Roseiconus lacunae: one gene and its partner. The protein of the gene in region 1 binds, or shares a complex with, the protein of each later gene. Links are inferred from orthologs where the notes say so. Each region holds a gene or a part of one and is shown in the gene's direction. Other genes may lie near its edges. The genes, in order: hisF and hisH.

Evidence for each region.
Region 2: the proteins of hisF (region 1) and hisH are in contact, whole or in part, in a crystal structure (PDB 6RU0), measured with the Thermotoga maritima proteins. The link is inferred for Roseiconus lacunae from one-to-one orthologs. Residues at the interface, in WP_004080486.1 of Thermotoga maritima: Met1, Leu2, Ala3, Arg5, Ser40, Glu41, Asp45, Glu46, Ala70, Glu71, Ile73, Asp74, Ile75, Pro76, Phe77, Asp98, Lys99, Ser122, Gln123, Glu161, Thr195, Leu196, Asn247, Arg249, Glu251; in WP_004080484.1 of Thermotoga maritima: Asn15, Arg18, Arg22, Arg117, Leu118, Pro119, His120, Met121, Gly122, Trp123, Asn124, Asn134, Gly135, Tyr136, Tyr138, Val140, Tyr158, Glu180, Lys181, Ser182, Ser183, Lys184, Ile185.

Annotation. Positions count from the first base shown.
Region 1 is NZ_VSZO01000001.1:747,021-761,878, forward strand. Bases 3,951-6,816 are described here. They hold hisF (imidazole glycerol phosphate synthase subunit HisF), read left to right. Parts: upstream 3,951-4,932; coding sequence 4,933-5,700; downstream 5,701-6,816. Other genes in these bases: purH (bifunctional phosphoribosylaminoimidazolecarboxamide formyltransferase/IMP cyclohydrolase), read right to left, coding at 3,951-4,713; FYC48_RS02565 (metallophosphoesterase), read left to right, coding at 5,734-6,672. In the rest of the region: FYC48_RS28250 (transposase), read right to left, coding at 246-596; FYC48_RS02545 (glycosyltransferase 87 family protein), read right to left, coding at 961-2,298; indole-3-glycerol phosphate synthase TrpC, read right to left, coding at 2,299-3,129; more of purH, read right to left, coding at 3,145-3,950; FYC48_RS02570 (leucine-rich repeat domain-containing protein), read left to right, coding at 6,974-8,104; FYC48_RS02580 (sulfatase-like hydrolase/transferase), read right to left, coding at 8,598-10,049; FYC48_RS02585 (DUF1592 domain-containing protein), read left to right, coding at 10,280-12,742; FYC48_RS02590 (DUF1552 domain-containing protein), read left to right, coding at 12,747-14,060; FYC48_RS02595 (TIM barrel protein), read left to right, coding at 14,244-14,858.
Region 2 is NZ_VSZO01000079.1:64,891-79,845, forward strand. What follows is about bases 7,175-10,137. They hold hisH (imidazole glycerol phosphate synthase subunit HisH), read left to right. Parts: upstream 7,175-8,321; coding sequence 8,322-8,954; downstream 8,955-10,137. Other genes in these bases: hisG (ATP phosphoribosyltransferase), read right to left, coding at 7,175-7,602; FYC48_RS25875 (phosphoribosyl-ATP diphosphatase), read right to left, coding at 7,705-8,046; FYC48_RS25885 (CAP domain-containing protein), read left to right, coding at 9,375-9,992; FYC48_RS25890 (hypothetical protein), read left to right, coding at 10,025-10,137. In the rest of the region: FYC48_RS25840 (outer membrane protein assembly factor BamB family protein), read left to right, coding at 1-77; FYC48_RS25845 (hypothetical protein), read right to left, coding at 242-655; FYC48_RS25850 (transglutaminase-like domain-containing protein), read right to left, coding at 1,093-3,444; FYC48_RS25855 (DUF58 domain-containing protein), read right to left, coding at 3,441-4,613; FYC48_RS25860 (AAA family ATPase), read right to left, coding at 4,838-5,980; FYC48_RS25865 (rhodanese-like domain-containing protein), read right to left, coding at 6,341-6,679; more of hisG, read right to left, coding at 6,733-7,174; more of FYC48_RS25890, read left to right, coding at 10,138-10,858; FYC48_RS25895 (hypothetical protein), read left to right, coding at 11,093-13,513; FYC48_RS25900 (hypothetical protein), read left to right, coding at 13,563-14,564; FYC48_RS25905 (GyrI-like domain-containing protein), read left to right, coding at 14,860-14,955. UniProt on the Escherichia coli protein: IGPS catalyzes the conversion of PRFAR and glutamine to IGP, AICAR and glutamate. The HisH subunit catalyzes the hydrolysis of glutamine to glutamate and ammonia as part of the synthesis of IGP and AICAR.

The DNA of each region.
Region 1 (14,858 bases):
CCGCGACAGGCAAGCTGCGAGAGTTAACACGGTCGAAAGAGACAGGCCAATAGAAAGGATCGTTTCAAATCTAACGACCACCACACCCGCAAAGGGCGGCCTGAAGGCCCCACGGCTGGCTTTCGGATTATTGCTTCGCAGTCGCCTAGAGTCGCCTTTTGCTCCACAAAAGTTGCGCGCCGGGCGCTACTTTCGCGGAGCGAAAGGCGACTTTGGTAGGTTCACAGCACAGGAGCGAAAGGCGACTATGGCTCGTAACGCCGATAGAGGAACTCGTCTTTCTGTAACTTCGCTTTCGCCCCGTTGTCGCGGATGTATCGTCTCAAGTATTGATACTGCTCCGGACTACGGACCAAATGATCAAAAGGCTCTTGTTGCCAAAACTTCCCTTTCTGACCAAGATGCGAATTAATTTTCATCGCGGTGAAGTGCAACCAGGAGTCACACTGGGCACCCATCGAATCTTCCGATGCAAAGCTTGCCATTAGGTGAACATGGTTGGGCATCACAACAAAGTCCCCCATGCGATACCGGACTCCGTCAAAATAGAGCAACGAGTCCGCTACGATTTTGGCAAGAACCGGACGGCGAAGCACACATGCTCCATGGCAAGTATCGAGAAAATCTTCTCGACATCGATTGAATTCCTTTTTGAACCGATTTCGAAGGTCGGGAGACAATGTGGGCAGTGCATTCCGCCACGGCGGATCAGCATGGGCGTGACGCACGATCCATTCGTTTTTTTCTCGTTCCCATCGTTGCAAAACATCACGTGGAATTGAATCTTTCGCTCGAAAGGTGAGGAAAACAATTGCCCCTGCTTGCGACCAGTGTGGTCGATAATGTTCGCTAATCGAAAGTGACGCCCTGGGGTCGAACAACTCGCCAAGATTCACTTTTGCCTCCAAATTCATAGTCGCCTTTTGCTTCGCAAAAGTTGCGAATCATATTCTAGACACGCTACTTTCGCGGAGCGAAAGGCGACTTTGGTTCGCCAAACCTCTTGCCGCGCAGCGATTTTGCGAAAGAACGTTCCCTGTAGCAAACAAGTAATAACGCGAAGGCAATCGCCAAACCGTTCAAGCCGGTGGCGAAAGCGTAGGCCGCTGGTCCTAGATCTAGCTTTGTGAGCAAGCTTTGCGTGGATAGCAAATTGAATTGTGGCAACAACATCAATGCTGCTATCCCCCAACGCAAATGCATCCCGGTCGCAGCCCAGTATCCTGGTGGCGTGGCGATCGCGGCGGTGATCGGAACGACCAACAACATCGCGTCATAGGACTGATGATAAAGACTGGTGAGCACGGCCAACAGAATCATCGCCCCCGTCGCACCGCCAAGTCCATCGTCGATCTGCTGGCGACGCCGCATAACGAAAGCAACCATCGGCCAAAACAACAGCGCAAACATCACGAACAAGTGAGTCCACTGGCTCGGTTCCGACCGCGTCCACTTGCACACCGACGCCAACAAATCTAGCCGCGTCCAAGAGTGCACCGGAGACTCGTCCGGCATCGTCATGTGCACTTGCTGGGTCGTCGCGATGTCATTGAGCAACTTTGCCACACCGGCCCCCAAATCCACCTGGCCGGTTTCTCGCACGCCTTCGTGATAGGCCAGATACATAAACGGCGCCAGCGCGATCGCCACACTGGTTGCGGCGCCTAATATCAGTGCTTTCAAGTTTCCTCGGGCGAGCAACAAGAATCCGAGTGGAATGATGTACGTCGGCTTTGCGGACACGATCACCAAGGCGAGTGCCGCTCGGCCCGGTTTTTCATCCGCCCAATGGATTGCCAGTAGCGTCGCGAGAACCAACTCAAACGTGAAATAGCCGTCGAACAATGTGATGTGACCGCCACGTGAGGCGACGAGCAATGCGGCGATCGAAGCCACCCATTCGACTCGGCCGCCTTTGCCGGCTGCGGCCGCCGAGACCATGGCGATCACGATCACTAAAGCGACGCTAAAGACAAAGTAAATGACTTCGGCGACATGAAGGGGCAACATCGCCAGCGGTGTGTGCAGTAGCAATATCCCCGGCGAGAAGAACGGGATTTGACGAGCAACGGGATAGCTGTCGGCGTAGCCTTGTCCGTACGGGCTGACCCCGGCGATCAAAGCTCGCGCCGGAAAATAGATCCCGTTGTGAAAGTCACACATCCCTTGATGCGATGAATCAAAAGGACCGGGAAGTTGGTATTGCCTGACAACGCGGAGGGCGGTCACAGCCACTAACCCCAGGAAGGCGATCACAGCCAGAACGGCAAGCGGCTTGTGATGCGTGACCCAACGCATTTAGGACGCGTCCGAACCGGACGAAACTTGCGTACTTTCAGACTGTTGGCGATCGCGTCCGAGCAACTGCTTCACCGCGAGGGTTACATCGGGCTGACGCATCAGCGATTCACCGACCAAAACGGCTTTCACGCCACCGGTCGCAAGGTGCAACAAATCATCGTGGGTCCGAATGCCACTTTCACCGACGATCAAACGGTCAGCCGGAATCTTGGGACACAGGTCAAGCGTGTGCTGCAGCGTGGTGACAAACGTCCGCAGGTTCCGATTGTTGATCCCAATCAACTTGGTGCCCGTTGCCAGCACGGCACCCAGGTTTTCCGGCTCGAACAACTCGATCAGGGTTTGCATCCCCAGTGCGACCGCCGCTTGATGCAATTCGATCAATTGGGACGCATCCAAACATTCTGCAATCAACAACACACAGTCCGCACCTGCGGCGCGAGCTTGCAGCAACTGATAACGATCGACGATGAAGTCTTTGCGAAGCAACGGCACATCAACGGCCGCGCGAACTTGGCGCAAATAATCGAGGGAACCTTGGAAAAATGGTTCGTCGGTCAAAACGCTGATACACGATGCTCCGCCGGCAACATACCCCTTGGCGATCTCGACGGGATCAAAGTCATCGCGGATCAGTCCCGCCGAAGGGCTCGCGCGTTTGACTTCGGCGATCACGTTGACCTGGTCTCCAGCAGCGAGCGCGCCGTGAAAATCACGACAGGGCGGCAGGTCTCGGATTTGAGCTTCCAAGTCATCGACCGAGACGGCAGCGGAATCCCGCTGAATCGTCAACTGAGTCTTTTCCAAGATGTCGTCAAGGATGGTCATCGTTGTGGGCCGAGATCAATGTTTGAAGTGTCGACGACCGGTGAAAATCATCGCGATGTCATGTTTATCACACGCTTCGATGACTTCTTCGTCACGTCGCGATCCGCCGGGTTGGATGACGGCGACGATGCCCGCTTCGGCCGCCGCTTCGATCGAATCGGGGAATGGGAAAAACGCATCCGAGGCGAGAACGGCACCCTTCGCCCGATCGCCGGCTTTGTCGATTGCGATTTCAACACTATCAACCCGGCTCATCTGTCCGGCACCGACTCCGATCAACGACGTATCGGCGGCTAACACGATCGCGTTGCTCTTGACGTGCCGCACCATTTCCCAAGCGAACGCGATGTCATCCCACAAGGCGTCATCGACTTCGGTGTCCGTGACCGTTTCCCACTGCAACCGTGGACTGGTCATCCGATCGGAATCCTGAACCAACATGCCGCCGCTGATGAAACGACGGCTGACCGATGGCGGTGGGTCATCAAGGATACCGACTTGCATCAGTCGTACGTTCTCCCGCCAGCGTGGGCGCGTCGTCAACATCCCAACCGCGCCGGCTTCGAAATCAGGCGCGACGATCGCTTCGATAAACAGCCCCGGCTGGCAGAGCACTTCGGCGGTTTCGACATCGACGGTTTTGTTGATCCCCAAGACCGATCCAAACGCACTCAGCGGGTCGCCTTCGAGTGCTTTCTTGCACGCGGTCGCCAAGTTGGCATCGGTCGCCGCGCCACAAGGATTGTTGTGCTTCATCACCGACACAGCCGGCGTCGCCAAACCGCGGACGATTTCCAAGGCCGAATCGAGATCCAACAAATTGTTGTACGACAATTCCTTGCCACTGATCTGACGCGCCGAAACCAAATTCGCGCTGCGAACGGCTGGGTCGGCATACACGGCGGCTCGCTGGTGAGGGTTCTCGCCGTAACGCAATTGAGTCTTTCTGCGAAGCGAGAGGTGCATCGCCGAAGGAAACTCGCCGGCGATCTTATCGCCACGCATGTAATCGGCGATCGCTCGATCATAGGCCGCGGTGTGATCAAAGGCGTCGGCGGCGAGTTGCTTCCGCAGTTCGAGGGTCGTTCCGCCGGCGTCGAGCTGTTCGAGGAGTTCGCCGTATTGTTCGGGACTGGTCGCCACGGCGACGTCTTGGTGGTTTTTCGCGGCCGCACGAACCAAGCTCGGTCCGCCGATGTCAATCTGTTCGACACACTCTTCGAATTTTGCGCCCGGTCGTGAAGCGGTTGCCGCGAAGGGGTACAGGTTAACGACCACCAGATCGAAGGTGGCGATCCCGTGCTCCTTGATCGACTCGAGATGATCATCGCGATCACGACGGGCCAGAATTCCGCCAAAGACCTTGGGATGAAGTGTCTTCACACGACCGTCAAGCATTTCCGGGAAACCGGTGTATTCGGCCACGTCCAGGACTTCGATCCCAGACTGTTCGAGGTGTCGGCGGGTTCCGCCGGTGCTGTAGATTTTCACCCCCGCTCGTTGTAATCCGGCTGCGAGGTCGGCGAGGCCCAATTTGTCGCTAACGCTGATCAAGGCATTGCGAACCGGAGTGACGTTTGACACGGAATACAAACCCAGGAATTCGAGGGGGAAAGGACGGCGAACCGCCGCTCGCTTCGGCAACAATCTCGCCGCAGCTAAATTTGAGTCACAATGGATTACTTAGCAAATTAAATTCGCGACACGGCATGCGGTCAACCGGCACGGAGGTTTCAACGGTCTGTCCGTTTTCATATAACGCGGTTGCAGACCTGTTCTTTACTCCACAATTGATCCCGCCCGATGCTAGCTGCCCGAGTGATTCCATGCCTTGATGTCCATGGTGGACGCGTCGTGAAAGGGACTAACTTTGTCAATTTGCGGGACGCCGGGGACCCGGTCGAGGTGGCCAGCCGTTACGAAGCCGAGGGCGCCGATGAATTGGTTTTTCTGGACATTACCGCCAGCCACGAAGAACGTGACATCATCTTGGACGTTGTCCGGCGGACCGCCGACTGCGTTTTTATGCCGCTGACCGTTGGCGGCGGCGTTCGCACCATCGAAGACGTTCGCGACCTGCTCAATGCCGGCTGCGACAAAGTCTCCATCAATTCCGCCGCTTGCAAAGATCCCGATTTCGTCCGTCGCGCCGCCGATCGATTCGGTAGCCAATGTATCGTCGTCAATATTGACCCCAAACGGGTCACAAAAGATGGAAAAGAATTCTGGGAAGTTCATATCAATGGCGGTCGCAAACCCACCGGGCTGGAGGCCGTCGCGTGGGCCAAGGAAGTCCAATCGCTCGGCGCCGGTGAAATTGTTCTGACCAGCATGGACGCCGACGGAACCCGCGATGGCTATGACCTGCCCGTCACCGCGGCGGTCAGCGAAGCGGTCTCGATCCCGGTCGTCGCGAGCGGTGGCGCCGGACACCCCCAGCACCTCGCCGATGCCATCATCAAAGGCAAAGCCAGCGCCGCACTGGCAGCAAGCATCTTTCACTTCGGACAATTTACGATCGAAGAAACGAAACAAATCATGCGAGACGCGGGTATCCCTGTCAGAATTTGATCGCACAGCAACTGCCCTTGGGAGAAGTGAATGATGACGACCGAACGCGAAACACAATCCAATCGGCGATTCCAATTGACTCGGCGGGCGACTCTCTCAGGCGGCGTGCTGACACTCGCTGCGGCACAACTGAGTTCCCCATGGGGCTTGCCAGAAACCTCGGCGGCCGAGGACATCACAACTGATGATCGCGCGCGATCGCTGAAGGTCGGCTTGATCACCGACCTCCACTACGCCGACAAAGCCCCCGTCGGCTCGCGCCACTATCGGGAAACGCTCGGTAAGCTGGACGAAGCCGCCAAGCAATTCGAACAACAAAACGTCGACTTGGTGGTCGAACTCGGCGACTTGATAGATGCGGCAAGCTCGGTCGATGACGAGCTTCGTTATCTTGAAACGATCAACCGGAAATACTCCGCGATCGCCGATGACCGTCACTATGTGCTTGGCAATCACTGTGTCGACACGTTGACCAAAGACGAATTCCTTGGTTCCGTCGGCCAGGAAAAGTCATACAAGTCGTTCGATCGCGGTGGCATTCACTTCGTCATCCTCGACGCCTGCTTCCGAAGTGATGGGACACCGTACGGTCGCCGCAATTTCAAATGGACCGACGCAAACGTTTCGGACGAAGAGTTGCAATGGCTGCAAGCAGATTTAAAAGCCAACACGAAACCTGTCATCGTCTTTGCCCATCAACGATTGGACGTCAGTAACAGCCATGGTGTCAAAAACAATGCTGACGTACGGACGATTCTCGAATCATCTGGCAATGTTGCGGCGGTCTTCCAAGGCCACAGCCACGCGAATGACTTGAACGAGATCAACGGCATCCATTACTGCACCTTGGTCGCGATGGTCGAGGGATCGGGTGAGCAAAACAATGGGTATTCGGTCTTGGAAATCGATCCCAAAGGCGAGTTGCGATTGAGCGGCTTTCGCAAGCAAGCGAATCGGCACTGGAATGTCTAGTGCTCTGTCTAGACCACATGATCGGGTTCGACTGACCAGCCGACGGTCATTAGGCCAGTTTCTTGTACCGAAACCGTGGCTAATACCAGTCGGCTAATTTATTGCGCCGAAACCGTGGCTAACGCCAATCGGCTAACTCAAATTTTAGACAGTGTCGAAGCACGAGCCGGGCTCGCTGAATTCAAAATCTACGCGGCGGTGCGCGGATTCGTGACGGACGACCAGGCTGCTACACTGGTGCGTCGCTCGCGTTTGACTCTGTCCCCAGCTTTTAGCCCCTCAGCCCCCCGCATCCCACCCCATGTCCCTTCGCCTTTCTCACCCCGGCTTGCTGTTCTCTCTGTTATTGGGATTGACCTGCGCAGGATGCCAGCCGAATCGATCCTCCGAAGACGGTACCGAGCCAACCGCCGAGAAAAAGCTTTCCGAAGACGACCAATCGGCGATTGATGTTGTCCCAATCGCAGCACAAGTCGAGAAGGCGGCGGTCAGCGTTCGTCGCGATGGGAATGACAAAATTATCGAAGTGAGCTTTCGTGGTTCTAGCGTCGGCGATGTTGCCGGCCAGCTATCGCTTCTGCCAAAACTGCGTAGCGTCCTGCTGTCCGGATCGGATGCCGATGACGCGACGATGGCAGAGATTGGAAAAATCACGACGCTGGAAAACCTCGATCTACGCGGCTGTGCGATATCTGATGCGGGGCTTTCTGCGTTGTCGAACCTGCCGCGATTAAAGGCGATCAAACTGTCCGGACGCGATGGTCAAACGAAAGTCACCGCGGATGGCGTTTCGGCCCTCGGCCAAATCAAAAGCTTGAAAGTCATCGCGCTCGACTTCTTGCCGGTCGGTGACGCAGGCGTTCGGTCGCTCTCTGGGTTGCCAGAACTTCGCGAGCTTTACCTGGCGGGCACTTCACTGACCGATCAATCGGCTGAAACACTGGCAGGATTCGATCAACTTACAAAACTGCGTCTCGCGTCGAACGACTTGTCAGGCGAAACGATCCGGCAACTTGTTTCCGTCAAGGGAATCGCCGAGCTTGACATCAGCGATTGCCCAAAAATTGATTCGGCCAGCGTCACCGAGCTGGCCGGTTTCTCAGATCTAGTCAAACTGAATCTTTATGCCACCGGCGTTGGCGAAGGTGACTGGGGATTGCTGGCGAAGCTCAACAAACTCCAGTGGCTGAATGTCGATAAGACGGATGTCAACGACGCCGCCTTGGAAGGGATCGGTAAGCTCGAATCGCTCACGTTCTTGCACCTCGGCAGCACCAAGATCACCGATGCGGGAATGCCCCGTCTTGCCAACCTAAAACAGCTCCGCAAACTGATCGTCACGCGGACAGCGGTCACGCAAGCGGGTGTCGATGGCCTTCAAGATTCGCTCCCCACGACAGAGATTCAACTGGAGTATGTCGAGGGCAAGTGACTAGCGGCACGAAAAATGTTTGGCGGATGAACCTTGCCTCGATGAATCGAATCGTTCATCTTAGCAAGCTTCCCGATTGCAGTAGGCGGGGCGATCGCTCGCACGGTTTTAGCGCCGGCGGGAGGAAAGTCCGGGCTCCGAAGGACAGGATGGTCGATAACGTCGACCGGTCGCGAGACTAGGGAAAGTGCAGCAGAGAGTAGACCGCCGAACGATTTGATGGGCTCGCCCGTCAAATGCGTGGTAAGGGTGAAACGGTGCGGTAAGAGCGCACCAGCAGTCGAGGTGACTCGATTGGCTCGGTAAACCCCATCCGGAGCTAGACCAAACAGGGTGCAGAAGTTGTCCGCTTCACGATGACATCCGGGTAGGTCGCGATTGAGGCGACGAGCAATCGTCGCGCACAGATAAATGGTCGCCGCCCAAGCATCGCTTGGGTACAGAACCCGGCTTACAAGCCTACCTGCAATCGGGGCTTTTCGGCCGCGGTGGTTTACTTAGTTTTGCGGCCAAACGAGTCGACCAAGGGCGGCTCTTCGACGCCAGCCATCGCTTTGTCAATCACCGCTCGCAACTGCCGCCGCGATGCGGTGTCGCCGGCAGTTTCAGATTCGACGAACGTTTCCGACAAGATCGGATCATTTATCCGATAAAGTCCTCCGTTTCGAAACAACTTGTGGGTCTGGTTCAACGCAAACACATGACGTGAAAAACGTTCCTTGTCCCAGCCGGGTCGAGGGTCATACCAAAAGAACGCGGCGTCGCGAGTTGCCTCGGCTTGCCCGGTCAACAACGGCAAAAAACTGACCCCGTCGAACGTCTGCTCCGGCTGCGGCTTCGCCTTGGCCATCTGCAACAGCGTTGGAAAGAAGTCCGACGCTTCGACGATGCCATCGCGGACCGCGGGTTTGAACCGTGTGGGACAATGAACGATCAACGGAACATGAATCCCCGTTTGCAGTGGCGTTGCCTTTCCGCCGGCGACCGCTCGGCCATCGTCTAGCTTTGAGACTACGTCGAGATGGGTTCCGTTGTCACTGTAGAAAATCACGATCGTGTCGCGTTCAAGCTCGCGCTTTCGAAGCCCGTCCATCAAGCTGCCCATGGTCTTGTCCATGTACTCGATCATGTCGCCCGCGAAACGCAGGTCAGTTAACGACGGCTCTTCGGGATTCCATTCTTCTGAATCAGGTGTCGGCTGAAATGGCCAGTGCGGTAATGCCATCGGATAGTAGACGAATCGCGGGTGGTCTTTCCGACGGTCAAAGAAGGAAAGGATCTTTTCAACCCAAACGTCTTCGCCATATCGCCCGGGATAGGTTTTCAATTCACCGTCGGTCCCACGTTTGCCTTCCAACATCGTCGGATTGGCGTAGCGAGACCCTTTGTCTTCGGTATCGAGTGCGTGAAACAATGCGTACTCGTCAAACCCGGCATCCTTGGGGTGCATGCCGGTGCCGCGTCGATGCGTGCCGCCGGGATAATCCGGTGGGTCATACGATTGCAACTGCCATTTCCCGAAGATTCCCGTCGCGTACCCAGCTTCGCTCATCGCATGACCGAACGTCCAAGTCTGGGGATCAAGAATCCCGAATGATTGCCAGTTCCGGTGATTATCAAGTCCGGTCATCAACTCGACTCGAGTCGGGGTACACAAGGGTTGCGAGTATGCCCGAGTGAAACGCACACCGCCGGCGGCCAGTCGATCAAGATTGGGGGTCTTGTAGGAACGCCCACCATAACACCCCAGACCTTCAATGCCGATGTCGTCGGCCATCACCAAAATGATGTCCGGAGCCGCCGCGGAAACTCGTGCCGCAGGGCCAAGCGTTACGACCGCCAAGGCGGCGAGAGCCAGTCGAAATAGGTTCGGTGGTGAAGCGGGCATACAGGCTGCAACTGGAACTAAAACAGGCGAAGGGAATGCGTGAGATGACGTCATCATAGCTCAACTCACCTGAAATGTCTGGCATCGGCACAACGCCGGATTGTCAAAGGATTTCCGGCGGATTCGACGCTTGCAAGGCAAGCAAAGTACAATACAAACCCGATTCGGAGCTCATCGTAAATGAGACAGGATTTACCGCAGGCAGTCTGCTCTCGAACATCGGGCAGCGGCCTTGCGGTGTTATATTTCTTAGCAGACCTTCGATTCCACCGGTGATCAATCGATCGATGACAAAAACGATTTACTTCGCGATGGTTTGGATCACATCGGCGCTCGTGTTGACCGACGTTGTGACACCTGTATCAGCGAATGAGGTCGCGTCGTCTGACAAAGTCGCTGGGTTTGAACGTTCTCTGCAATCGTTCTTCGAGAACCACTGCAATGATTGTCACGCCGACGGGGAACACGAAGGCGGGCTTGCCCTCGATGAACTTTCGACAGACCTCTTAGACCCAGCAGTGTTCGCCAAATGGGTCACCATTCATGACCGGGTGCAATCGGGTGAAATGCCTCCGCCCGACGGAAATCCCCCGGAACCTGAACAACGACAGTCTTTCCTTGAGACATTAAGCGTCCCACTGGAACGAATCCATCGGTCCCGGCGATCAACTGTTTTGCGGCGGCTGAATCGGCAAGAGTACCAGAACACGATGAACGATCTGTTCGGCACACAACTGGAGCTCTCCGGATTGCTTCCCGAAGACGCGCGGTCTCATGAATTCGATAACGTGGGCGAAGCGTTGGGACTGTCGATGGTGCATCTGGAACGCTACATGGATGCCGCATCCAAGGTACTTGATGCCGCGATCGCAACATCCAATGAACGGCCCAGCGTCGATCAAATTTCGGCTTGGTACAAAGACACCCGTGAAGCGGAGAAGCATGTCGGGTCAGCATGGAAGTTGCTCGATGATGACTACATGGTTCGTTTCGAAGGCGGTGGCTATCCCTCCGGGATGCTTCGCAACACCAACGTCGAGCGCCCTGGACGTTATCGCATTCGAATTACCGGCTATGCATACCAAAGCGACCAACCGGTGACCTTTAGTGTTGGCGGAACCAGTTTCGCCGCAGGCAGCGAAAAGCCGATTTATGGTTACTTTCGGCTGCCGCCCGGGGAACCAACAACCATCGAATTGGAAGCCTGGATCGAGCGACGTTACATGATCGCGATTGAGCCTCACGGTATCACCCATCCGAATCGCTACAAGCAAGCGAGCATTGACGAACATGCCGGGCCGGGGTTAGCGATCGGCGAGGTATTTCTCGAAGGCCCGTTGCTCGAACAGTTTCCCAGCCGTGGCCATCAACTAATTTTCTCCGGTATCGATCGCCAGGAAGTCATGCCCCGGAATCCGCGTGACCGACTGAAGCGTTGGTATGTCCCCAAGTTTTCGATTGAAGCCGACGAACCGAATTCGTTGGCTCGGAAATCGCTCCGCCGAGTCGCCGATGCGGTAATGCGAAAGCCGATGAAAGAGGAAGCACTGTCACCCTACGTCGATCTGTTTTCGCAGCGAATGCAAGACGGTGAATCGATCGAGCAATCCTTGCGCACCGCCATCACCGCACTGCTGTGCTCGCCGGGATTCTTGTATTTCCAAGAATCGCCCGGTCGTTTGGATGACCATGCGATCGCCAATCGCCTGTCCTACTTCCTGCATCGGACCTGTCCCGACGAAACCCTGGACGCACTCGCTCGCGAAAGCAAGCTTACGGCAGACGGTGAGCTTCGCATACAAACCGAGCGTTTGATGAACAGCCCACGTTTCGAACGCTTCCTGGTTGACTTCTCGAACAGTTGGCTCGACCTTCGCGAAATCGACTTTACCGCACCCGATCAAAAACTTTTCCCCGAATACGATCCATTCCTTCGCCATTCGATGCCGCTAGAAACGCTGGCGTTTTTGCGAGAGGTCATCGAGTCCAACCTGCCGGCGCGATCGCTAGTCGCCCCCGAATTCGCGATGCTTAACGAACGTTTGGCGGAACATTACGGTCTGGAAAATGCTGACGTTCGTGGCACGCAGATTCGCAAAGTCACTTTGCCGAACGATTCAATCCGCGGCGGCTTGTTGGCTCAAGCAAGCATCTTGAAGGTCACCGCCAATGGGACCAACACGTCGCCGGTGACACGCGGGGCTTGGGTGATGGAACGGATCGCCGGGGTCACACCTCCGCCGCCCCCGCCAGGAATTCCAGGCGTGGAACCAGACATCCGCGGGGCGACAACATTGCGAGAATTGCTGGACAAACATCGCAACGCGGACAATTGTCGGGCGTGCCACCAAAAGATCGATCCACCGGGTTTCGCAATGGAATCTTTCAACCCGATCGGCGGCTATCGGGAACGCTATCGATCGTTGGGAGAAGGCGAACGTATCGACCTTAGAATCAACAATCGGCGCGTCGCCTATAAACTTGGGCCACCGGTTGATCCCAGCGGTCAGCTTGCCGGCGGTGAAGCATTTTCAGGGTTCACTGAATTCCAAAAACTGCTCGCCGAACAAGATAGAATGCTCGCTCGGACGTTCGTCACCAAACTACTGACGTTTGCCTGTGGCCGCGAAATGGGTTTTTCCGATCGTTCCGAAATTGAGCGGATCGTTGAATCAACGTCGGACCAGCAATATCCCCTGCAAGAGTTATTGCATGCTGTGATTGCCAGCGACATCTTCCACACCAAGTAGCCACATGATTCGTCAAACCGATCGCTCCAGCTTGGGCGCGTTTCGAAACCGAAAACTATCCCGCCGCCATCTGCTGCGCGGTGCAGGCGCAGGCATCGCGCTACCAATGTTGTCAGCGATGCGACCGGCGTTCTCGGCAAGGCCAACGCCACCGCCAAAGCGTCTGATTGCGATCTGTGCCGGACTGGGATTCCATGGGCCTCACCTGTTTCCCGCCGCGGAAGGTCGGCTCGATGCGACGACGCCGTACTTGGACAATCTTCGTGATCACTGTGATCAAATGACATTGCTGTCCGGGCTATCACATCCCAACCAAAATGGGAATAACGGGCACGCGTCTGCGATGACTTGGCTGACGTCTGCTCAGCGCCCGGGTTTAGCGGGATTCAAAAATACCATTTCGCTCGATCAATTGATCGCGTCAAAACTCGGTGGCGTCACACGACTGCCATACCTGTGTTTGTCGAGCGGAAATGGATCGCTCTCGTGGACGGCGAACGGCGTCAACATCCCCGATGAGCAGTCGCCGGCAAAGATCTTCCAAAAATTGTTTGTCAACGGAACGGCGGAACAGATTGAGACACAATTGGTCGACCTAAGACGTGGCCGAAGTATTCTCGACACCGTTCGGACCGATGCAAAGCGACTGGAAAAAACACTCGGACCGCGCGATCGCGAAAAACTAGACGAGTACTATTCATCGATTCGTGATCTCGAGAATCGCCTCGGTCAATCACAACAGTGGGTGACACGTCCCAAACCGGTTGTCGACTACGAACCGCCGAGCGACGTCGTCGACAAACAAGACATCATCGCCAAACAAACGTTGATGTACGACATCATGCGGTTGGCGATCGCAACTGACTCAACACGTGTGATGACGTTTTCGATCGGCGGGATGAATTCGGTTCCTAGCAACATTCCTGGTGTCAAAACCGATTGGCATAACCTTTCGCACCACGGCAAGGACGAACAAAAAATCGCCGAATTACGATTGATCGAAACCGCCGAGTTCGAAGCCTTTGCCAATTTCCTCACGATGCTTAAAACAACTCGCGAGGACGACCGAACGTTGCTCGATGGCACGTCGATTTTGTTCGGATCGAACCTAGGTAACGCTTCGTCGCATGATTGGCACAACCTTCCGATCATTTTGGCCGGTGGCGGTTTTCGCCACGGCCGCTACGTCGCCCATGACGCAAGAGACAACACCCCACTGGCCAATCTCTTTGTTTCGCTGGCCCAATGGATGGGAGTAGAAATCGATGCCTTTGGCAGCAGCACCGCCGCCGGCGTTCGCGGCGTTGAGGTCGCTTGAAAATTGAGACTTGGGCAAAGGCCGTCGATGTTCGTTCGCATCCATTTTCTCCCGCGTTGGGAACGGCGGCCTCGTTTCCCGTTTACCCGGACGGCGTGACGGAGACACCATCGCACAACTACAATGTGTTGTCTCGTCTGACGATGCCTTCCACCGACTCTCCCCTTTCCCTTCAGGTTTGCCGTGAAACGTCGACAATTTATCTCCCAAGCTGTCGCCGCAGTTGCCGCCACCAGCCTCGCTCGTCCGCGTCACTTGTGGGCTCAAGAAACAAGTGAAACCGGTTCTCGCCCGGCCAATCACATTCGCCAGTCAATCATGGGCTGGTGTTTCCAACCGATGGATATGCTGGAACTCGCCCAACACTGCAAGCGGATCGGTCTCGAAGCGATGGAAGGGATCGACAGCAAGCTGTACGACCAAGTGACCGACATGGGTCTGAAGATTTCACTGGTCGGTAGCCATGGGTTCGCCAAGGGTCCGATCGATCCCGACAACCATGCCGAAGTCGAATCGAAGCTTCGCAAAAGCATCGACCTGGCCGTCAAATACAATGCCCCCGCGGTGATCACATTTACGGGGATGAAACAGCAAGGTATTAACGATGCCGCGGCTCGCAAGAACTGCTTGGATTGCTGGAAACGAGTGATCCCCTACGCCGAAGAAAAAGGCATCACGCTCGTACTCGAACACCTTAACAGCAAAGCCCACCTGAATCCTGACGGCTCGGTTCATCCCATGAAAGGTCATCCCGGTTACTGGGGTGATGACGTGCACCTGTGCGCGGAGTTAATCAAC
Region 2 (14,955 bases), on another replicon or contig:
CAGAGACGATGGATGATCCCTTCGGCGCTCCGGCAGGTGGCGGCGGTGACCCGTTCGGCGAAAATCCGTTTGGTTGATCGCACTTTTGGCTGATCGCACTTCGTTCTTCGTCTAGCGTTGAGCGAGCTGCGAGTGACAGGATTGGGAACAACACGCGCATAAAAAACCCCTTCGTCGTGACCGGCGAAGGGGTTTTGTTTGATTATTGTCGCCGGGATATTGTCGACGCCGGCGAATCTACTCAGTCCGCCGATTCTTGTTCGTTCCAGGCTTCGTCAAATTCAACCGCGTCGTCTTCTTCGCAGCAATCGAGTCCCAGCGTTTCGATCTGATCGTCGCTGAGTTTGTAGTAACCGAGTTCCTTGATGACTTCTAGGACTTCGCTGCAGGTCGGGAACATACGTCCGCTACGACGTTTATAGTCGTCCATCGCCCGCATGAATTCGATTTCAGGGTTGGAGTAATCGCGTTCGCAGGTCGTCGGATCAATATGACGACGGCGTTGCTTTTTTCGGCGTGGATTGGTCATCGCGCCGACGTCGGTTGCATTCGGGTCCCCGCTACGTCGCTCGGAGTCCGGTCGACGGCGGTCAATGGTCACGATCTCGTCCGAGGTGCTATTGACTGTTTGATTCGAGTCAGCGGTCGAGGGCATGCAAGTGTTCCTTGTGATTCATTCAAACCATCTGGCCCCGTGCGGTTACCAAGATCGGCGTGGTCAGTGAAACCGGTCTGGTAAGGTTTAGCGATGGTTTGTGCTGGTTGGCGGATGAACGCTGGGCCACAAAAAGTTAGCACGCGGATTAGGTAAGAAACTCCGATTGGCGATGGTTTTCGGTCTAAAGAAAGCTTGATGGTTGTGAAAAAGGTCCGCTCCTATCGATTGTGCCGGGACTGACGCGGTTTAGACATCGCCGGCAAACTTTGCGCAAGCATGATTCCCGCCCAGGAACGCTAGCAGATTGCCTGAAATGGTCCCACATGAATCAAGATCCGAGCCTGGAAGAAAGGTCTGCCCGGATAGCGCAACAGAACCGGAGTTGGCTTCGTGCGGCTGAACTGAAGTCCAAACCGGAAAGCGGTGTTCACTCACTAGAACGCAAGCGGCTCTGGCATTTGCCCCTGGTAGCGACGGTCAGCGAATTGCCGGTACCAACGGGCCGCCATTTTCAGTAATTCAGGATCCGTAGACGCTTGAGCCGCACTATCAATTCGACGTGAGAATTGGTGCAACGTTTCTCCGGGAAGACGCGTCAACGAGAACTTACGTACCTGTCGATCGACCTTGGCAAGCATCAGTCGGCTTTCATATTCCATTGGATCACCGCTGGCGAGAGCACGGCGTCGATACCGCAGCCAGAGCAGGATCACGACCATACAGAACAACGGCAGCTGAGCGATTTGAAAAATAAACGTCAGCGAGTCTGAGGTACGAAACGACAATACCCATCCGATCAAGCGCCCCAGTGCGGACTGGTCGTCTTCGTCGTTTAAAAAAGCGTCCGCCGAACCATCACCATCACCGACCAAGGAAACGTTGTCGTTGAGTGTTCGGTAGCGTCTTCCGACCGTTGCTTCGACCGGGAACCAACGCCCGCTGATTGCGTCATAAGCTTCCACCCATGCATGAGCGTCACGATTGCGGGCCACGTAGAATTCGCCGCTTTCACTGAGTTCATTGGCAACGTATCCGGTGACATAACGTGTTGGGACACCGACGGATCGCAACATCATCGCCGCCCCGGTTGCAAAATACTCGCAGTGTGCGGGGTGTTGTGTTTCCAGAAAGTGAACAACGGGATCGATCTCACGTGGGGCCGGGTGGCGATTGAGTGAGTAGCGGAAGTTCTTTTGAAAATGTTCTTCGATCGCTTTGGCTTTCGACTTGGGAGTCAAACGCCCATCGCAAACCGAAAAAGCAATCTCCTCGATGACCGGTCGAATCGACGGTGGGATTTGCATCATGATTTCTTTGCGGATCGGCGACAGTTGTTCCTGAGGTGGCCGTTCGCCGATTCCTAGCACGTAGGGCATTTGCGTATCGACGCCTTGAGCCACCGAATCGTGATGCGTTAGGGAGACGCCGAAAACAGAAGCCTCGATCCATTCGGTCGAAAGCGAAGAAAATACAAATTGGCCTTTCAACGGAACGTTATAGATCTCGACCGTTCCGATAATGTCTTCGTCGAGGTTTTTCCGTACGGGAAAACGACGACGATCCGGATCGTCCGCGCCGACTCGAACCTGAATTTCGGCCGGGGTTTCTGGGTCAAGAAAGCGAGGTTGAATCGATTCGACACCGACACGATCGAACCCGTACGCTCGGTCGGACATCGGCGACCAAGCTCCTTCGCGGTACGTGTCGAACACCGTCCCACGCAGGTACCCCGGCGCGTTCTCGGCGATCGCACGCAACGCAACCTCGGTCGGCTCTCCCATCATGTGGCGACGAATCTGTCCGAGTCGGCTACCACGGACATAACGTGAGCTACCGATCATGCTTCCGCCGGCAACTTTCTCCAACGAGTCGCTTAATCGATCCAGAAAGTCGATCCTGAATCCCGGTACCATAATATTGGCGAGGTGCCCGGCTGCGGTTGTCGACATCAAGAGCAGGGAAAACGCCAACACATAAAACAGCATTGGCCCGCGTACGTCACCGGAATTTGTCGACACCGTTGATGTGGGCAACGGAGCCTTGGCTTTATCATTCAGTCCCCAAACAAAACGTTGTTCGCGTGATTGCAATCGTTGTCGAAAGACCTTTTGGCGACGACGAATGGCGGTGTACAGTTGCCAGCGGCCGAGGATATGTTCCGATCCGATGACATAGCCGACCAGGGTTGCCAATGCCGCGACCAATTGACCGTTGATCGTATGGCTGACACCACCGCCGGTGACGGCCATTAACATCGCGATCAAACCAAAGGCCAGCATCGACGGATGACCGTGATAGGGGTACAGCGCCCAAAGGGCAAACGAAACGAACAGGGCACCGTGGGCGACCGCATCGACGATCATCGCCACAAAGTTCAAATTCGCTGATACATGAGCGTCGACGCGGGTCAGGATTCCGAACAATGTGATCAGCACCAACAAGATCGGTGCCGAGATCGCACGGATTAGCCGAAATCGTTTTTTGCGTTGCTGTCCTGGGTCGGGCCGCTTACCGGCGGAATTGTTCTTAATCGAAGCTGCGTCAGCCACTGAAACAACCTCACGTGTGATCGCTTCATAACCGCCCATCAATTGGACAATCGCGATCACCAACAATGCGGCACAGCTATAGGTCAGCAGCGTCAATCCGATCGTATTAAAAGTCGATCCGACAAAGATGGATTCCAGAAGCAACAAAATAGGCAGCACCCAGATCCGCCACCGTTGAACTCGAATATCGTCTGCCGAAATCATCTCTTTGCGACGATGGATCGCTTTGGACGTCATGACTTCAACTTGGCGTTAGAGGTATCCGCGTTCTGTTCCGGCATCGTTTCGATCTGCAAGTACTTGGCCGACGAAGGGAGCTGGCTTGCCAATTCGGACCGTTCAGGACTATTCAAATCAATCAGCGAAAGGATCAGTACCGGCTGGCGACGGCTTGCTTCGAGGACTTCAATGATTTCCTTCTCAGCCCGATGCGGTTCGATCGGTTCTGCCGCCGCCAGGCGGACCAGCATCGAATCGGAAGGCTCGATCGCCGATCGATTTCCATGGAATCCGTCTGGATCGGGTTGATCGGTCACGTGCAGAGCGAGTTGTACCCGGCGACTAGTAATTTCATTGATCGCCGTGGTCGCGATCGACATTAATCGTTCGAATTGCTGTGCGTGAGCGCTTAATTCGCCGGGCGATGCGTGTCGCGACTGCGCGGGTGGTTGCGACGTGTCGACGATCAGTGTGACCGACTGAATCGATGGCGATTGATACTCACGAACGATCGGACGGCCGAGCCTCGCCCAAGACGCAAAATCCCAGCGACGTACCGGAACGCCCACTTGATATTCACGATTGCCGATATATTCGACGGGTGCCCCGGCGACAAGTTGCTGCGTCCAATCGCCGATCTCGGCAAGCATCAATCGTGACGTCGGGTCATCATTTGGGTTCGCGGGAACCGGTGTAATCGCGATTTGCGTCTGGCAAGGAATCTCGGTTCGGCTGTGATAAAGGTGAAACGGAAACGATGACGAAACACGAAACGGTGGCAATTGATGGATGCCACGGGTGTCAAAACGCATCGAACCATGCCATTGGATCTGTCCGCCGCTGCGAAGGATCTGGACCGATACCGGAGGTGACGCGTCCCATTGGCGTAAGATCAAAGCACGATTGATCAGTCGCAAGCCTTCGCGGTGAAATCCGACTCTAAGATTAATCGCGGGAAAGTAGCGTGGATTGGTCAAGCGAACACTGAGCGAAAACGGTTCTCCCGCGATCGCGACCCGCGGCAACGTCACACTCAATTTAAGCTTCGGTGACATCGCGCGATTGATGGCGAACCCGATCAAGAGGATTGCCAAAAACAATCCCATCATGCCGCTCCAGGGGAAACCCCAGATCACATTTAGTGTCAAGAAAATACCAAGCAACGCGAACACTGACGCGTAGGTCATGCTATTGCGAAGCGAAAGGTAGCCTCGGAATGGCGCCAGGAGAAGTTGTAAGGTGCGGCGCCCGGCCAGGCGAAGGCGGGTTTTCAAGTGTCGCCGAAAAGCGTCCGGTCCCCCGTTCCGCAGACCCGCAGAGCGAACGTCATTCGGTCGAAGGTCGTTTGGTGAATGCAGACGCTTCGCGGAGGTGTCGCCTCGATCGGCTGCTTCTTGAACGCCGTCTCTGCTCACACAAGCACCTCGGTTTGACGTAAGATTTCATCGATCACCGCCGCCGCATCATTCCACGACGCGGACACCGATCGCATCGAAACACGGTGGGCGAGGACCGCGACGGCGACCTCTTGAATGTCGTCAGGTAACACGTAGTCACGCCCCCCCAAGACCGCCCGTGCCTGTGCCGCCCTCAGCAACATTTTTGATCCTCGCGGGCTACAGCCGACACGCAAACGATTGTCTTGCCGAGTGGCGCTGACGACATCAACCAAGTAACGCGCGACTTTTGGATCAACGCTGACTTCACGTACCAAACGCTGGAGTGCGGCCAGTTCGTCGCGATGCATCACCGGTGTTAATTCGCTCGACGGATCCTTGGCCGCTTGGTCGAGTAACAACTCCACTTCACTCTCGACATCGGGATAATCCATCGACAATCGGAAAAGGAAACGGTCGAGTTGCGATTCTGGTAAGGGATAGGTGCCTTCAAACCCACTCGGGTTTTGCGTGGCGATCACGATGAAGGGTCGCTCGAGCTGATACTGAGACGAATCGATGGTCACCTGTGACTCGGCCATCGCCTCGAGCAACGCGCTTTGTGTTCGCGGTGACGCACGGTTGATTTCGTCGGCGATCAAAAGGTTACAAAAGATAGGCCCCCGACGAAAATGAAACTCACCGCTGGTCGGCTGAAAAATCGCACTCCCAAGAATATCCGAAGGCAACAAATCGGGCGTGCATTGAATCCGTTGAAACTCAAGATCGATCAGTGACGCGATTGACTTTGCCAGCGTCGTTTTCCCCACACCCGGGACGTCTTCGAGCAGCACCGAACCCTCTGCCAGAATACAGGTGAGCACCGAGTCGATCACATCCGCTTTTCCACGGATCACCGACTGCAATTTCTCACGTACCAGTTCGATTTGGTTGAGTAACAACTGGGCTGTTTCGGGATCACGTTTCGAGCCATGGTCGCTGCTTACTTGCGGCCCATTCGAAGAGGGCTGAGATTCGTTCTGACTGGCTGATTCCATTGCTTCGCTGGTTCGCGTTGTGGCGTCATCATGAGGTGGATCCGATCGCGGCGATGCCCGCTTCGCGGACGCGGGACCGTGGGGTATCTCGGCACCGGAGTGACTTTGTCGAGTGAACACGGTGGTCCTCCGTTCGAGCTGGACACGCCACCATCGTACCGCCGTGAACAGGTCACCGCGACTCGATAAAAGTTGGACGTGATCGGATTTCAGAGAAGTAAGAAAAGTTGGCTAAGTAAGATGCCAAAGCACCTCGCCTTGTCAGCCGGCGGCACTCGCCACGGGACGTTGATTGTTTTGCTCGGTCGACTGCCTTGTCCGTTTAGTCGTTCGTAATCAGGCTCGCCGCATTAACGTTGCCTCGCCAGCGGCACCGATTGTGGTTGGTCGCGGATTCGGTCGGCAGCAAACGCGAACCGCCCATCGAAATCAGGATGCGATTGGTAACGTTCACAGTCCATTTTTCGGGATCGTTTGTTTTCAATAACGGGGGACTTCTGCGTCCACCTCAAGGCTCCAGGCGTCGATACCGCCAGCCATGTTTTGTGTCTGACCGAATCCCCTGCCGCGCAGTGCCTGTGTGACTTGCATGCTGCGGCCACCGTGATGGCAATGGACCACGATTCGCGAATCGCGATGCGGTTCCAATTCCTCGATACGATCGAGAATCTCGCCCATGGGGATCAGCGTGCTGCCTTCGATCTTTGCCGTCGCGTACTCTTCGGGCTGGCGGACATCGAGCAATAGGAAGTCTTCATTCGCTTGACGTAAAGCCTTTACGGATTGGACATCAATTTCGATCGGCAATTCTTCAGACATTTTTTTATTCGGGCTCGAGAGATGGATTGGCAAGACACTGATAGTCGGCAGTTTTACAGTCGGCAATTGGAAATCGTCGTCTGGAAGATCGCCGTCGCGCCAAGACGTTCGAGTTTTTCCATCACGTCGATAATCTCGTCTCGGCGGACCATCACACGAACGCTGCGCAACGTTTCGTCTTCGAGTGTCCCGATGGTCGGTGAATTAAATCCTGGCGTGATCTTCTCGGCGTCGGCCAGTTTGGCAAGCGGGACATTGTATTCCAACAACGCGAAATCACGGGCGATCACGACACCTTCTAATCGCCGGACGACTCGGTTTGCCATTTCCACGTCACGGCAGCGATCGTTTTGGATTAACACCGTTTCGTAAGAACCGATTTCTTCCAGGACCCGCAATCGGTTGGCCGCCAACGTGCTTCCCGTTTCGACCAGGTCTACAATCGCATCGGCGACCCCCAATCCGATCATCACTTCGACGCTGCCCGAGAGCGACACCATGTGTGCGAGCGCATTGTGCTGTCCCAAGTAAGCTTTCGTGACCGACGGAAAACTTGTCGCGATACGTTTCCCATCCAACTCGTTTGCCGATTTGATCTCGCTGTCTTCGGGGATGCAGATCGCTAACCGGCAGCGGCCGACGCCCAGCCGCATCCGAGTGGAGACATTCGCGTTGGCTTCTTCGACTAAGTCGCTACCGGTGATCCCCATATCGATTGCACCTTCGGCAACGAGCGTGGGAATGTCATCGGTTCGCAGAAAAATCATGTCAATCGGCAGACCTTTGACTTTGGCAAACAGGCCGCGATTCTGGCGACGAAAATTAAGCCCCGCTTGGGCGAGAAGTTCTCCCGAAAGTTCGCTCAGTCGACCCTTGCTTGGAATCCCGATTCGCAGGTTGTTATTGAGTAATCCCATCGTCATTGCTTCATTCTACTCTGTTCTGTTATTTCAATTTCGTTCGCACCGATTCGCAGACGTTTGAAGTCGCTTCACCGAAGTTGAGTTGCGATCGGTGGCGGTGTTTTATTGCGAAGGTTTGCGACTGGCCTTTTCGCTTAGCCCCGAGGTGCCTTCGCGCCGCGCTAATTCGGCGGCGACTTCGTCCAGCTCAACACCTCGGTAAGCCAGCATGACGAGCGTGTGATAGATCAAATCGCCCGCTTCGTAGACAAAGTGATTGCGTCCTTCGTCACCGGGTTCGTCGGCCGCCTCGATCAATTCGGCAGCCTCTTCGAGAATCTTCGCGCCAATTTTTTCACTGCCGCCGTCCATCAACTTCGTCGTGTATGACCCGGCGGGACGGGTTTCGGCTCGTTCGGCAAGCGTTTTCATCAGGCGATCGAGCGGCATTAATGAGTCGGGCATCAGGCGTTCCGGTGCTCCAGTTTTTCGTCAGATCGGTTCATTCTGGTCATTGTTTTGCAGCGGATCGTAAATCAGACGAGCGATTCCGTCCACCTTCCCACCGGGTCGCTCCGTTTTAGGACGGACCAGACCAGGTCCGGCGAGGGGCATCTCAAGTCGATCAGGCCTTTTCGTGCGACCGCTCAGTGCCAATCCCCGTACTGGGCGGCGAACGGGTTTCGGTTTAACGTGTCCTAAAATCGGGTGGCCGAAATTCTTCTTTCGAGACTTGAACCATGATCACAATCGTCGACTACCAAATGGGGAACCTTCGCAGCGTTCAAAAAGCGGTGCAACGCGTCGGCGGCGAGGCCAAGATTTCATCAGATCCTCATGAAATCGCAACGGCCGATCGGTTAATCCTGCCCGGCGTCGGTGCATTTGGTGACGCGATGGCGGAAATTAATCGACGTGATCTCGCGACACCGATCCGCGATTTCTGCCAGACCCGGCGTCCGTTCTTGGGAATCTGCCTCGGCCTGCAATTGCTTTTCGAAGAAGGCTTCGAGCACGGAACCCATCGCGGACTGGGCATTCTTTCCGGCGACGTCGTTCGCTTTGAACTGCCCGAGCACTTGAAAGTCCCACATATGGGGTGGAACACAGTCAAGAAGCAGAGTGATTGTGAGTTGCTCGAAGATATTGGCGATTCGTCCCACTTCTATTTCGTGCACTCGTTTTACGTGCGGCCCTCCGATCCATCGGTCGTCGCCCTGACCTGTGACTATGGCGGCGACTTTTGTGCCATGATCGCCCAGGGTAACTTGTTTGCCACCCAGTTCCACCCCGAGAAGAGCCAGTCGAATGGGCTGCAGCTTCTCCGTCGCTTCACCCAACTCGCCAGTCATTCCGGAGCACCGACCGCGTGATCGCGGGGGAAGCATCGGCTTTGAGCAGCGACATCGTGTCGGGATGAATGAGCGACATCGCGAGACACCATTTTTCCACATCTCGGAAACTCCGCGATGGCTACTGCGGATAAGGCTGCCAGGTCGACCCATTTTTCCTGGTCTAACAAACGGCATTAAAAAAACTTGCTTGTTGTGAGCCGGCGCAACTGCTGTTCACACCAAAAGTTCTGTCGTGCCAAACAAAATCGGCCGCAAAACTTTCGCAGGTCTCCCAGCTTTCCCCCTTCCCGTTGAGCGAAGTATCGCAATCCTTTGCGGCCGCTGATGGCAAGCGTCAGTGGCTGACGCGTGTCGGGGCGGTGTTCGAGCTTCGTCGCGACGATTTTCGCGAGTGTCGAAGGCCGGCTCCCATTCCGTACTCAACGATGGAGACTGTTTGTGTTCCTGTATCCCCATGTAAGAATCCTCAACCTGTTTGCAGCTGCGATGGTCATGCTGCCGATGTTGACTACGTCGGCGATCGCACAAGACGTCGTAGCGAATTCGCCTCGCTCGGCCGGGCGTGCGACCACGTTAACGAATTCAACGGTTGTGACTCCGGGGCGATATTACTGCTCGCGGTGCCAAACGTGGCACCAACGTCAAGTGTCGACCAGCGTTGCGCCGCAAGCGACCGCAATTCCGCAAACCGCCGGCAATGCGGTGAGGCGGGTAGCTGCGGGGTCGGCGGAGGTGTTGCGGTCGTCAGCCGGCATCCAAAATGTGCTGTCGGTCTTGAATCGTCAGCGATCACGTCAAGGATTGCGTAGCCTTCGACCCGACCCGGCTTTGCAGGCGGTTGCCGAACGCCGTGCTCAGCAGATGGCGAGCATGGGGACGAAGTCGCATCCACCGGGATCGTTTTCGCCTGGCCGATACGAGGGTGTCGGCTGGTCCAGTTCCTACTCGCCCAACGGGGTTTATGCGTGCTATACAAGCGATCCCAGCATGAGCGTCGCCGGGGCGGCAATGGCGACCGGACGAGATGGCGTCTATTTCGCAGTGGTTTACCGCTAGTTGAAACTGGGGGCATCGACCGCCGCGAATTGATGGCTTGGGTGTCGGCGATGTTCGCAGGAATCCAAGTGGTGGGCATGAGATTCGATTCGCTGGCTGCCTCGCCGCCGATGGCATCGGCGATGTCGAACGATCAACCGTTCATGTCTGCCGAGCAAGCTCGGCAGACGGTCCAAGAATTAATCGATTCGAGCTTGCAGTATTGCCCTCGAGCTTACGAGGGCGATAAGCACTGGGGCGACACGAAGAAGGTTTGGGCGGGGATTCGCGTTGGACGTGAGGGGCTGCGGATCACGACGCATCGGCGTTGGAAAGAGGTCAAGCATGGCCTGCAAACTAAGTACGAAGTCTCGCTACCGGGAGACCCGAATGCCGCGCCTCCGATTTATGTCCAAGTCCATTCGGTCACTCCGAATCGTCCGCTCGACGGTGGTCTTTGCCACGGTTGGAAAATCCACACGGATTTAATCGCGCCGCTGGATTTTAAGGCCCGTATTGAGCGTTGGACGCGAGGCCTTCAGTTCTACAGTGTTGAGGTGACTGGCAAAGTCAAACTCGGTTTGAAACTGGTAGGACGACTTGATGCCTATCCCGATTACGGGGAGCTACCGCCCGCAGTAATCATCGATCCATCGGTAGAGAAGGCCGATCTGACCTTGATGGCCCTGGACGTTGATCGGGTCAGTAAGCTCGGTGGCGAGGTCGCTGAGCAATGGGGAGAACTGGTCGAAAAGATCACCCGGGCGGTCCTGCTGGATGATTTCAATGAGCGATTGCCCGACAAATTGAACCGAGCGATCGACAAAAAACGTGATCGATTGCGACTTTCTATCACGGATTGGATTCGCAAAATCCAACCGTCTTAGCAGGGAGAGCCCGCTGTTAACGGCGGATTTCGTAACGCAAGGCGGCGACAGGAAACATTTGTGCCCGCTTGGGAGGACCATTCCGGACCACCCCGCGGCCGAGATTTTCCGTCGGTCCCCAGGTACGAAGCGGGGGAGATCGAGGTAGACTCTCGTCTGGACCTGCTATTCTTGTGGTGAACGATGGATATAACTGCTTGCCCTTGCTGTCACGAACTCGTCCGTGTGGCCTCCATGAAGGTGCCCGCCGACTGTGCGATTCAATGTCCTTGGTGCGACGAGGTTTCTGCCGCCGAACGATGGCTGAAACAATTGCCGCCGATCGCGACGATCGTTTATCCCCAGGGTGGGGAGACCGGCCTGGCATTGCCTCCCGACGTGTCGGGTATGGACGAACACCTACAGGGTACTCAGGGGCAAAGCCCCCTCGGATGCGACCTCGCAGGACCTGAAGCCGCCAGCCCCGGCGCTTTTTGCCACGGTTCTGGCGAACAAGAGGCCGCCGTCGCGAACGGGGCGGATCGCTCAAGCCGGCGACTCGCCGCTGACTCCAGCAACCTCACCCTGGATGATCTTTCGGCGACATCCCTTCGTCAGGATGAATTGGTCGAGAAGGTCCACCAGGAGCTCGAAAGTCTTCGGCATGATGGGCCGCCCAAGGACGGGCCCAGCTGGACAACGCCTTCGGGCGACCAGAGTGATGCGACGTTCGAGTCATCGCCGAGCCACGATGCGATCGCCGGAGACACTGCCGCCGGAGACACTGCCGAAGGGGACATTATCTTAAACGACACCGCCGATAGCACTTCCGTCTCATTTGCCGAACCGATCGCGATCACCAAAACGCCGGCAGAACATTCGCAAGAAGATCTCGTCGCGGATCCTGCACCGAGCGAAACGCGACGGCCGACGTTGGAAGAAATCGAAGAAGCTTGGGCGGAAAGCGAGTCCTATTCGAAAGCAGATGACGAGGATGGAGACGGCGAGGATGTCATAGAAGGCGACGCGTTCGGATCTTCGGACGATGATTTTGATGCAACGGTGTCAGATGAGGATCCGAGCTTTGATGACGAGCTTGAGCAACTTGCGCTACGCGATCGACACCAGGCGACGCCGTTTACCTTCGACGAAGACGATCGTCCATACTATCGTCAGAACGGTTGGGGGAAGCGCCGGCAGAGCGCGATCCGGTTTTTCAAGATCGCCGCGCCAAGCCTGATGGCTTTACCGATCTTAGCCTACATCCTGATCCTCGCCAAAGTCGATCTCGGATTCTATCCGTTCGATGGCTCCAGTCACTCAGCGATGGTCCAAGGGAACGCGTCGTCATCCGGTGCTGATGATCTTCCAGTTGCGACATCCGCTAACGATGATTCAACGGGGGCGTCAGTGTCAGACCATGATTCTGACATGGAAGCCGCTGATACTGGCAAAACGAAGGATGACGAAGTCGACTCCCCGGCGCCTATGTTGACCACATTATCAGACACGCGCGACAACGTGTCCGGCGCGACGAACGAAGACGTGGGTGATGGTTGGATTGCGAGTGACAAGCAGGCAACTTCGATCAATACCGATCAGTTTCAACCAACCAATGATTCCGTGGTTGCCGTATTGCCGTCGTCGAGTTGGGCGGCTTCATCGATCGACACCGACAATACGATCGCCGGTGTGACCGACAACGACGATGGCTCCATCGTAGAGCTGATACAGTCGATTAAGACGGACGTCGAGCCGGTCGATGACTTGGACGGTCAACCAAGAAGAACCATCGAAATGATCGCCCGCGAGCAAGCGTTGCAACGTCACAAACGTCTTCATCAACCAACATCGCCAGATCGAATCGAAAGTGACGCCTCGGTTGCGGCCGACCAATCAGATCTTGCCTCGGAATCTCATTCGCCCTCGCCCGAGTTGGTCATCGATGATGCGGTTCCCCCGATCACGTCCGAATTGACCAACCCTGTCCGACAAGCGAGTGCGGAAGCGACGGTCGGCATGAGCTTTCCGCCCAGCGAAGCGTTACCTTTACCCGAGCGAGCAGATCCGATCGAGCCGGCCGAAGTAGACACGCAAACCACAGAAGCGACCGCACCGGATGAGCTGGAAACGAGTGAACGAGCCCACGGCGTTTCCGAAGGCGGTACGTCTGAGGGCAGTACGTCTGAGGGCAGTGGAGCCGAGGTTGTTTCGGTCAGCGGCGACGCGGCGTTGCTCGCCTGTCAGCAAGTCGTTCGACAATTGGAAGCCATCGGTGCCGATCACCTGTCGGATCGTGAAGCAACGATGGCGACGGTGAAAGCCTACCGAAACGTCTCGCGTTTGGCTGATTTCGTTGATGAGGCGGATACTCCCAAGCTTGATGCCGTATTCGAGGCCCTCGCCGACGAAGGAACGCTTTCTGAACTGGAATCACTTTGTGCCGCTTGGATCGACTGGCCAAAGCGGCAGACAAAAGGAATCTTGTTAATCGGAACGCTAACCACCAACGGTAATTCGCGAGCATTTGTCTTGGGTGATAAGACACGCCTGAGCATCGTCGGCGAAACAAGTCTGGAAATAAACGACGACGAACGATGTATTGCGCTTGCTGAAATTGTTTCGGGTGAATCTCCGGCAAGTGTGCGCCTCATTCGAGTCGATGCGGTGCCATAGATAAGCCGGCTTGCGGATGAACCTCGAATGAAACTGGACTTGAGTCACGATGAACAACGATGTGAAGCCAGAGCCACTTTCCGGCTCTGACAGTGAGACATCGCTGCTGGGCACGCTCACCTATGGCTTATCGTTGCCCGAGCGTACCGCGCGAAGTGCTTCGGCCGTCGTCGGCGGGTTGGTGAACGAAACAGCTGGCTGGCTAATTCCGGTGGCCTTTCGTTCGTCGAAGACTTATGCCGCATTCATCGGACAAGCACTCGACATGATGATTCACGATGTCGGTGGGGTCGCCAAACAGCAAATTTCTCCGCAGCAGAACGAAGAGGCCGCACTGGCGCAAAAAGCTGTCGGCGGACTGCTCGACTTGGCCGGAGCGGCAACGCTGCACCTTTCTCCGCTCACCGTCTTGGCCGTTTTCAATGACGTCGCCTACGGTTCCAGCCATTACCTCAAGCGACTCAGTGAAGAACTCAAGCGTGAGGGCATCATCGACGAATCTTCAAGCATCGACCGAGTTTCTGATCTCGTAGAAGCCTTACAGAACACCGGCCTACGTGCCTCCAAAGCAGCCGAGGCTCCGCCGATGAGTTTGGAAGCGATGACCAGCACCATCAGTGAGATCGCGGCCCAGGTCCAGCAAGTTGACCCCAGTCAGCTTATTCCGCAAAGCGAGGTCACACGGATGTGGCAAGAGATGGAAGTGGCGGCGGGCCAATCCGGCGTCGGGATCTGGGATGTCAGTACCACAATGACCATGTTTGCCATCGACCGTCTGTCGCTTTCGACACGCGGTGCACTTTCGACGGTGCGTGTGGCAGGTAGCTTGCTTGATGAACACCTGTTCGCACACTACAGCGATGCCTTGGTGTCGATCCATGAAAAAGGGTTTTATGAAACCCTTTCTGCTTCCTCGGCGCCTTACCTGGACGCGGTTTGGCATAACTTCGATACCGGCCGAGAAACGTGGACTGAAGAACTGGTGACCGGACGAATTCCAAAGCGACTTTGGTCCAAATTTGTGAGTTGGTTCAAAAGTCCGGCGGAATAGTGTCCCACCCACAGCGTTCGCCGACAATCACGCTACACTGAATATCGCTTCGGACCGTCACCTCAGAGACCTACCAAGTGGTGATTTGAAACAGCCGTATCGCGTCTGGCGGCGTGTTTTTGCCAGGGTTTTCCTGCCAGAGGTCACTCGTGAAACTTCCGAGTGAACGGACGCTGGCTGATCATTCGCACGTGAAATGCCATTTGGTAGGCGATGCCGGGCGATCCGCAGCAAGCTTCCAATCCAGTTCGTCAACACGTTGACGACCTCCCGCCTCGAACTTCGCGTCCCCGCAATGCCTGCCTTTGAAGTTTCTCAATCGATCGACATTAACTCCGATCCGAATACGGTGTTCGATCACCTTCGTGAATTTAAAAACTGGAAGCAATGG